2 regions of the Lysinibacillus sp. JK80 genome follow, and region 2 is predicted to be linked to the other one. Evidence: a T-box and tRNA genes for the amino acid it is inferred to sense, from the RefSeq annotation. Region 2 holds a T-box; the other holds one or more tRNA genes.
What was found. A T-box is a leader RNA that pairs with one kind of tRNA and senses whether it is charged. The one in region 2 lies ahead of ileS (isoleucine--tRNA ligase), so its partner is inferred to be a tRNA-Ile.
Positions count from the first base shown of each region.

Region 1: it has a tRNA-Ile gene. The T-box ahead of ileS (isoleucine--tRNA ligase) is inferred to sense a tRNA for this amino acid. The anticodon was not compared.

Region 1 is NZ_CP058997.1:2,966,183-2,970,602, forward strand. Features, by position in the region: rRNA gene HXV90_RS14850 (23S ribosomal RNA) at 1-1,823, opposite strand, end outside; tRNA gene HXV90_RS14855 (tRNA-Ala) at 1,914-1,989, opposite strand; tRNA gene HXV90_RS14860 (tRNA-Ile) at 2,002-2,078, opposite strand; rRNA gene HXV90_RS14865 (16S ribosomal RNA) at 2,173-3,724, opposite strand; tRNA gene HXV90_RS14870 (tRNA-Ala) at 3,868-3,943, opposite strand; tRNA gene HXV90_RS14875 (tRNA-Pro) at 3,964-4,040, opposite strand; tRNA gene HXV90_RS14880 (tRNA-Arg) at 4,050-4,126, opposite strand; tRNA gene HXV90_RS14885 (tRNA-Leu) at 4,135-4,223, opposite strand; tRNA gene HXV90_RS14890 (tRNA-Gly) at 4,229-4,303, opposite strand; tRNA gene HXV90_RS14895 (tRNA-Leu) at 4,341-4,420, opposite strand, start outside.
Region 2 is NZ_CP058997.1:668,331-672,750, forward strand. Features, by position in the region: gene HXV90_RS03520 (Lrp/AsnC family transcriptional regulator) at 1-319, shown strand, start outside; gene HXV90_RS03525 (sigma-70 family RNA polymerase sigma factor) at 384-899, shown strand; gene HXV90_RS03530 (DUF3221 domain-containing protein) at 892-1,860, shown strand; T-box leader at 2,053-2,291, shown strand; gene ileS (isoleucine--tRNA ligase) at 2,353-4,420, shown strand, end outside.

The sequences.
Region 1 (4,420 bases), 2.3 Mb from region 2:
ACCTGTGTTTTTGCTAAACAGTCGCCTGGGCCTATTCACTGCGGCTCTCATGCGCTTGCACGCTCAAGAGCACCCCTTCTCCCGAAGTTACGGGGTCATTTTGCCGAGTTCCTTAACGAGAGTTCTCTCGCACACCTTAGGATTCTCTCCTCGACTACCTGTGTCGGTTTGCGGTACGGGCACCTCTCACCTCGATAGAGGCTTTTCTTGGCAGTGTGAAATCAGGAACTTCGTCCATACGGACTCGCCATCACAGCTCAACGTTACAGTGTGCGGATTTGCCTACACACACGCCTTACTGCTTGGACGCGCACAACCAACGGCGCGCTTACCCTATCCTACTGCGTCCCCCCATTTCTCAAACGGTGAGGAGGTGGTACAGGAATATCAACCTGTTGTCCATCGCCTACGCCTATCGGCCTCGGCTTAGGTCCCGACTAACCCTGAGCGGACGAGCCTTCCTCAGGAAACCTTAGTCATACGGTGGACGGGATTCTCACCCGTCTTTCGCTACTCATACCGGCATTCTCACTTCTAAGCGCTCCACCAGTCCTTCCGATCTGACTTCAACGCACTTAGAACGCTCTCCTACCACTGACATCATAGATGTCAATCCACAGCTTCGGTGAATCGTTTAGCCCCGATACATTTTCGGCGCAGCGTCACTCGACCAGTGAGCTATTACGCACTCTTTAAATGATGGCTGCTTCTAAGCCAACATCCTGGTTGTCTGTGCAACGCCACATCCTTTTCCACTTAACGATTACTTTGGGACCTTAGCTGGTGGTCTGGGCTGTTTCCCTTTTGACTACGGATCTTATCACTCGCAGTCTGACTCCCGTGTATAAATATCTGGCATTCGGAGTTTGTCTGAATTCGGTAAACCGGGATGGCCCCCTAGTCCAAACAGTGCTCTACCTCCAGTATTCTCATCACGAGGCTAGCCCTAAAGCTATTTCGGAGAGAACCAGCTATCTCCAAGTTCGATTGGAATTTCTCCGCTACCCACACCTCATCCCCGCACTTTTCAACGTGCGTGGGTTCGGGCCTCCAGTAAGTGTTACCTCACCTTCACCCTGGACATGGGTAGATCACCTGGTTTCGGGTCTACGACCACGTACTATTTCGCCCTATTCAGACTCGCTTTCGCTGCGGCTCCGCCTTCTAAAGCTTAACCTTGCACGTAATCGTAACTCGCCGGTTCATTCTACAAAAGGCACGCTATCACCCATTAACGGGCTCTAACTACTTGTAGGCACACGGTTTCAGGATCTCTTTCACTCCCCTTCCGGGGTGCTTTTCACCTTTCCCTCACGGTACTGGTTCACTATCGGTCACTAGGTAGTATTTAGCCTTGGGAGATGGTCCTCCCGGATTCCGACGGAATTTCACGTGTTCCGCCGTACTCAGGATCCACTCAGGAGAGAACGAACTTTCGACTACAGGGCTTTTACCTGCTCTGGCGGACCTTTCCAAGTCGCTTCATCTAACTCGCTCTTTTGTAACTCCGTATAGAGTGTCCTACAACCCCAAGAGGCAAGCCTCTTGGTTTGGGCTCTTCCCGTTTCGCTCGCCGCTACTCAGGGAATCGATTTTTCTTTCTCTTCCTCCAGGTACTTAGATGTTTCAGTTCCCTGGGTCTGCCTTCAAGACGCTATGTATTCACGTCAAGATACTACGCGATTAAACGTAGTGGGTTCCCCCATTCGGAAATCTCCGGATCAAAGCTCACTTACAGCTCCCCGAAGCATATCGGTGTTAGTGCCGTCCTTCTTCGGCTCCTAGTGCCAAGGCATTCGCCGTGCGCCCTTAATAACTTAACCAAGTTATTAAGCCTATAAAAAAACTTAAAAAATAAATGTATTTGTTACAATTTCAATGTCGTTTTATCCAGTTTTCAAAGAACAAAAAAATGGTGGAGCCTAGCGGGATCGAACCGCTGACCTCCTGCGTGCAAGGCAGGCGCTCTCCCAGCTGAGCTAAGGCCCCAAGAGGTATATATGGTGGGCCTAAATGGACTCGAACCATCGACCTCACGCTTATCAGGCGTGCGCTCTAACCAGCTGAGCTATAGGCCCTCTTGGAAGTTTTATTAAATTTCATAAACCTTCAAAACTGAACGCAAAACGTAATCTTACAAACCCAAGGTTTGTATTCCGAAATAATCCTTAGAAAGGAGGTGATCCAGCCGCACCTTCCGATACGGCTACCTTGTTACGACTTCACCCCAATCATCTATCCCACCTTCGGCGGCTGGCTCCAAAAGGTTACCTCACCGACTTCGGGTGTTACAAACTCTCGTGGTGTGACGGGCGGTGTGTACAAGGCCCGGGAACGTATTCACCGCGGCATGCTGATCCGCGATTACTAGCGATTCCGGCTTCATGTAGGCGAGTTGCAGCCTACAATCCGAACTGAGAACGACTTTATCGGATTAGCTCCCTCTCGCGAGTTGGCAACCGTTTGTATCGTCCATTGTAGCACGTGTGTAGCCCAGGTCATAAGGGGCATGATGATTTGACGTCATCCCCACCTTCCTCCGGTTTGTCACCGGCAGTCACCTTAGAGTGCCCAACTAAATGATGGCAACTAAGATCAAGGGTTGCGCTCGTTGCGGGACTTAACCCAACATCTCACGACACGAGCTGACGACAACCATGCACCACCTGTCACCGTTGCCCCCGAAGGGGAAACTATATCTCTACAGTGGTCAACGGGATGTCAAGACCTGGTAAGGTTCTTCGCGTTGCTTCGAATTAAACCACATGCTCCACCGCTTGTGCGGGCCCCCGTCAATTCCTTTGAGTTTCAGTCTTGCGACCGTACTCCCCAGGCGGAGTGCTTAATGCGTTAGCTGCAGCACTAAGGGGCGGAAACCCCCTAACACTTAGCACTCATCGTTTACGGCGTGGACTACCAGGGTATCTAATCCTGTTTGCTCCCCACGCTTTCGCGCCTCAGCGTCAGTTACAGACCAGAAAGTCGCCTTCGCCACTGGTGTTCCTCCAAATCTCTACGCATTTCACCGCTACACTTGGAATTCCACTTTCCTCTTCTGCACTCAAGTCCCCCAGTTTCCAATGACCCTCCACGGTTGAGCCGTGGGCTTTCACATCAGACTTAAAGGACCGCCTGCGCGCGCTTTACGCCCAATAATTCCGGACAACGCTTGCCACCTACGTATTACCGCGGCTGCTGGCACGTAGTTAGCCGTGGCTTTCTAATAAGGTACCGTCAAGGTACAGCCAGTTACTACTGTACTTGTTCTTCCCTTACAACAGAGTTTTACGATCCGAAAACCTTCTTCACTCACGCGGCGTTGCTCCATCAGGCTTTCGCCCATTGTGGAAGATTCCCTACTGCTGCCTCCCGTAGGAGTCTGGGCCGTGTCTCAGTCCCAGTGTGGCCGATCACCCTCTCAGGTCGGCTACGCATCGTCGCCTTGGTGAGCCGTTACCTCACCAACTAGCTAATGCGCCGCGGGCCCATCCTATAGCGACAGCCGAAACCGTCTTTCAGTCTTTCACCATGAAGCAAAAGAGATTATTCGGTATTAGCCCCGGTTTCCCGGAGTTATCCCAAACTATAGGGTAGGTTGCCCACGTGTTACTCACCCGTCCGCCGCTAACGTCAAAGGAGCAAGCTCCTTTTCTGTTCGCTCGACTTGCATGTATTAGGCACGCCGCCAGCGTTCGTCCTGAGCCAGGATCAAACTCTCCATAAAAGAAATTTGATTAGCTCAAATTGTTTTGCTGGCATCATGTTTGATGTCCAAAATTGTGTTTCGTTCACTAACCGAAGCTAGCTACTTAAAACTTTATTGATTACGTTTTGCTTGTTCAGTTTTCAAGGTTCATGTAATTGAATTGGTGGAGCCTAGCGGGATCGAACCGCTGACCTCCTGCGTGCAAGGCAGGCGCTCTCCCAGCTGAGCTAAGGCCCCATATTTTTATTTTTAGGAAATGGTCGGGAAGACAGGATTCGAACCTGCGACCCCTTGGTCCCAAACCAAGTGCTCTACCAAGCTGAGCTACTTCCCGTTGTTCTTATGGCGCGCCCGACAGGAGTCGAACCCATAACCTTCTGATCCGTAGTCAGACGCTCTATCCAATTGAGCTACGGGCGCATTTAAAATGGTGCCGAGGACCGGAATCGAACCGGTACGGTAGTCACCTACCGCAGGATTTTAAGTCCTGTGCGTCTGCCAGTTCCGCCACCCCGGCACATTTGGAGCGGAAGACGAGGTTCGAACTCGCGACCCCCACCTTGGCAAGGTGGTGTTCTACCACTGAACTACTTCCGCATGTGCATAAGCTTTTTTTATCTGGCAATGAAAATAATGGTGCGGGTGAAGGGAGTCGAACCCCCACGCCTTGCGGCGCTAGATCCTAAGTCTAGTGCGTCTGCCAATTCCGCCACA
Region 2 (4,420 bases):
GGAGCAGGGTGTGATTGAGGGCTATCATGCAAAGGTAAATCTGAAAAAGATGGAGCGTACGATTGAAGCCATTATTTTATTTAAGTCCATTGATTGTAAAAGTCTTTCTTCATTTTGTAATGCTCATCCTGATGTTTTGGCATGTTATCGAGTGGCTGGGGAAATTAGCTATATTGTTAAATTAGCGACCTATTCAGTAGAAACATTAGAACAATTTATTGATGCGGCTATGCCCTATGGCACACCTTCTACTAATATCGTGTTATCTTCAACGGAAAAACAAGTGATTACACCATTTGCTGACAATGATTTGGAGTAAATGACAAAAAAAACAAACCTCGAAGCCGTGAGCACCGTTTATAGGGTAGAGAGGAGGAAGAATGTTGCTAATTCATGAACTGGAACGAATAATGGAACAGCATACAGAGAGGCTTATTCGTCTTGCCTTTTACTATGTGAGAGATTTACAAAGTGCTGAAGATATCGTACAGGATGTCTTTATTAAGTTCTATGATAATCAGCAAAACTATGAGGAACGTGGGGAGCTAAAGGCGTATTTATCGAAATTAGTTAGTAATCGAAGTAAAGATTATTTACGTAGCTGGACCTATCGGAAAATTCAAGTGCAACAGAAGATTTTTCCGCAGCAAACCGTTATGAGAAGAGATATGCTTGTACAGCAAGATGAACGTACTTTGATTGAAAATGCGATTCTAGCTCTCCCTTTCAAACAGCGAGAGGTCATTATACATTTTTATTTTGAAGAAATGCCTGTGGTAGACATTGCAGAGCTGTTAACGATTCCTGAAAGCACCGTCAAAACAAGGCTACGTCGTGGGCGAGAGTTATTGAAGCTACAATTACAGCATGTTGAATGGGAGGTGCTCCTGCATGAGTAAAATGGATGCACGCGTAGTAAGGGATTTATCAGAAAGTAAAAAGCGTGTGATGACAAATGTGGTTCAGCATTTACAGCAACGCCAAGAAAAAAAATCTGCAAAACGCTGGCCATATGGTGTTTTGGCTATGATTTTAAGTGTCTGCATAGGGCTGTTTATATATCAGCAATATAATGAACAACAACAGCAAGCTTCTACTATTCCACCCGTATTAGATGAGCGGATTTTAGAGCTATATTTACAACTTGATTCTTTTATGAACGGAAAGAATCGTTTATATAAGGCAAGCTTTGATAACTTTTTATATTTTGAATCGACCTTTGCTTATGCGCAATCGAAAAAACTAGTACCTACACAAGAGCAAGTAGATAAGGCACTCGAACAGTTCATGGAAGAGTGGAGCTATGAGGATGATACTCGGCCAACTTATGATAAGCTTCTGCAAATGTTGCAAGTCACAAACGAAGGGTTTATAGAGAACTATGGCAAGCCAATTGCCTATAAAATGGCTACATTTGACTTGTTATGGGAGGCAAGCCAAGCCGATTATAAGGATGTAAGTAATCCCATTCGTACATGGCTTGTCGAGCAAGAAGCCATGAATTATTTAGAACAACATTATCATAAAGACATTGCTTCCTTACGAGAAAAATATAAAATCCCTGAAAAGGACAGCCAAATGAAGCTCATCAGAAGTGGAACCGTCTTAGCGATCAAGGAACATGAATTTTTAGTTGTCTCAGGCGTATTGGCTAGCGAGGTTGGGCAAAAATCTGTCGATGAATTAGTGCAAAAACATAGTAATGGTACATGGTTTCCTCTAGTGGATGTCCCGAAAACACTATCAGTTGGTGATCGAGTAGAAGTTCAATATAGACAGTCGATTGGGAACGATGACGCTCAGCCATTCATTGATTATAAGGATATCGTAGAAATGAAAATAGTAAAGGAATCTCCCTAACAAGAAGCTAGACATTCTCGTGCTATTCAATAGTAAAACATTGCTGAAGAGCTTTTTGATTCAAACCATTCAACAGCCACAATATGCTGATCTCCATCAAAGTATTGCCACTTGTCTCAACGAAATTTTTTAAGATTGTCCACCGTTGACAGACAATTGGTAATTTGCTAAGATGAAGGACAATAAAAGCATACAAATTCGTTGATGAGAAAGAGTAGTGTTTCACTTTGTTCTACAGAGAGCCGACATTTGGTGGAAGTCGGTGTGCAGGTGTTACATGAAAATCCTCTCTGAGAAGATTAGCTGAATGGAGTAAGCTAATCCGGGTGTCTACCGTTAAAAAGAACACGTATGATTGTACGTTGCTGAGTGCTATTGGCCATCGTGTCAATAGAATTAGGGTGGTATTCGCGGTTAACCCCGTCCCTTTTCCTTGGGACGGGGTTTTTTGTATGCCTTTTATACAAATTTGCTTGTATAGGAGGAACTAATATGCAGAAAGAACAAAAGAAAGAAACAACGGTTGAACGAGAAACAAGGATTCGTACATTATGGGCGCAAGAAGGGACCTTTGCAAAATCTGTAAGTAATCGTGCTGAACAGCAGCCCTTTGTATTTTATGAGGGACCCCCAACAGCGAATGGTTTACCACATGTTGGCCATGCATTTGGTAGAACCATAAAAGATGTGGTGGCACGTTATAAAACAATGCAAGGCTATTTAGTTGAACGCAAAGCAGGTTGGGATACACATGGGTTGCCTGTGGAATTAGGGGTAGAAAAGGCATTAGGAATCTCAGGAAAGCAGGAGATTGAGAACTATGGGGTGGAGCAATTTATTCAAGCATGTAAGAAGAGCGTTTTTACCTATGAGCAAAAATGGCGTACTTTTACAGAGCAGCTTGGCTACTGGCTTGACATGGATGATCCTTACCTAACATTAAGTAATGACTATATTGAATCTGTGTGGCATATTTTAAGCCATGTTCACAAGGAAAAACTGTTATACAAAGGACATCGCGTTTCACCTTATTGCCCTAGCTGTCAAACTTCCTTAAGCTCTCATGAGGTGGCACAGGGCTATAAGGATGTTAAGGATTTATCCGTTACTGCAATGTTTAAGCTAGAGGATCGAGACGAATATATCTTAGGCTGGACAACGACGCCTTGGACATTACCAGCCAATGTAGCCTTGGCTATGAATCCTGCTCTTCGATATGTCCGTGTAAGGCATGCAAACAGCATCTATATACTAGCTAAATCGTTGGTATCAAAGGTTTTTTCAGAGCCTGTAGAAATATTAAGTGAGCATGACGGACAGGAGTTTGCAGGTGTTTCCTATCTATCACCATTTTCCTATGTAACCGTCGATAAAGGGCATATCATTGTCATGGCAGATTATGTGACAGAGCATAGTGGAACAGGAATTGTACACATAGCGCCTGCTTATGGAGAGGACGATTATAAAACGGTGCAGCAACATGGCTTGTCCTTTGTCAATGTAGTTGATCTTAAAGGCTGTTATACAGAAGCGGTACCTGAGCTTGTTGGACGATTTGTGAAAGATTGTGATGTCGATATCATTAAAATGCTTGCAGCAAATGAGCTTTTATTTGCTAAAGAAAAATATGAGCATAGCTATCCACATTGCTGGCGCTGTGATTCACCATTATTGTACTATGCAACAGATAGCTGGTTTATCAAAATGTCGGCATTAAAAGAGCAGCTTTTACAAAATAATCAGCAGGTGACATGGTACCCTAGCCATATTAAGGATGGACGATTTGGCAACTTCCTAGAAAACTTAGTGGATTGGAATATTAGTCGTAATCGTTATTGGGGGACACCACTCAATGTGTGGATTTGTCAGGATTGCAATCATGAGGAGGCACCTAACAGTGTTGCAGCGCTACAACAATTAGCCAAAGGAGCTGTCAATGAACAATTAGAGCTGCATAAGCCATTTATAGATGACATTGTCTGTACCTGTCCTGTCTGCCAGGGCAACATGAAACGTACGCCTGAAGTTATCGATGTTTGGTTTGACAGTGGCGCGATGCCATTTGCCCAACAGCATTATCCTTTTGAAGACGTAGCGAACTTTCATCATCTGTTTCCAGCAGATGTGGTCATTGAGGGCATCGACCAAACGCGAGGATTTTTCTATAGCTTATTAGCAGTATCGACCTTGTTTACAGGAAAACCACCTTATAAAAATGTGCTCTCGTTAGGGCATGTACTCGATGAGCATGGACAGAAGATGTCCAAAAGTAAAGGCAATGCATTAGAGCCTGTTGAGTTAATCCAGGAGTATGGAGCAGATGCTCTACGTTGGGCATTTTTAGTTGATAGCTCACCATGGAATCCAAAGCGTTTTTCGAAGAAAATTGTCTTAGATGCGAAATCTAAGCTAGTGGATACACTCGACAATACGTTTAAATTTTATGACATGTATGCCCAAATCGATAACTTTACGTATGATGCTACAAATACAGGTACACGTTCACAGCTAGATCATTGGATATTGTCCCGCTTACATCACACTATCCAGCTTGTCACAA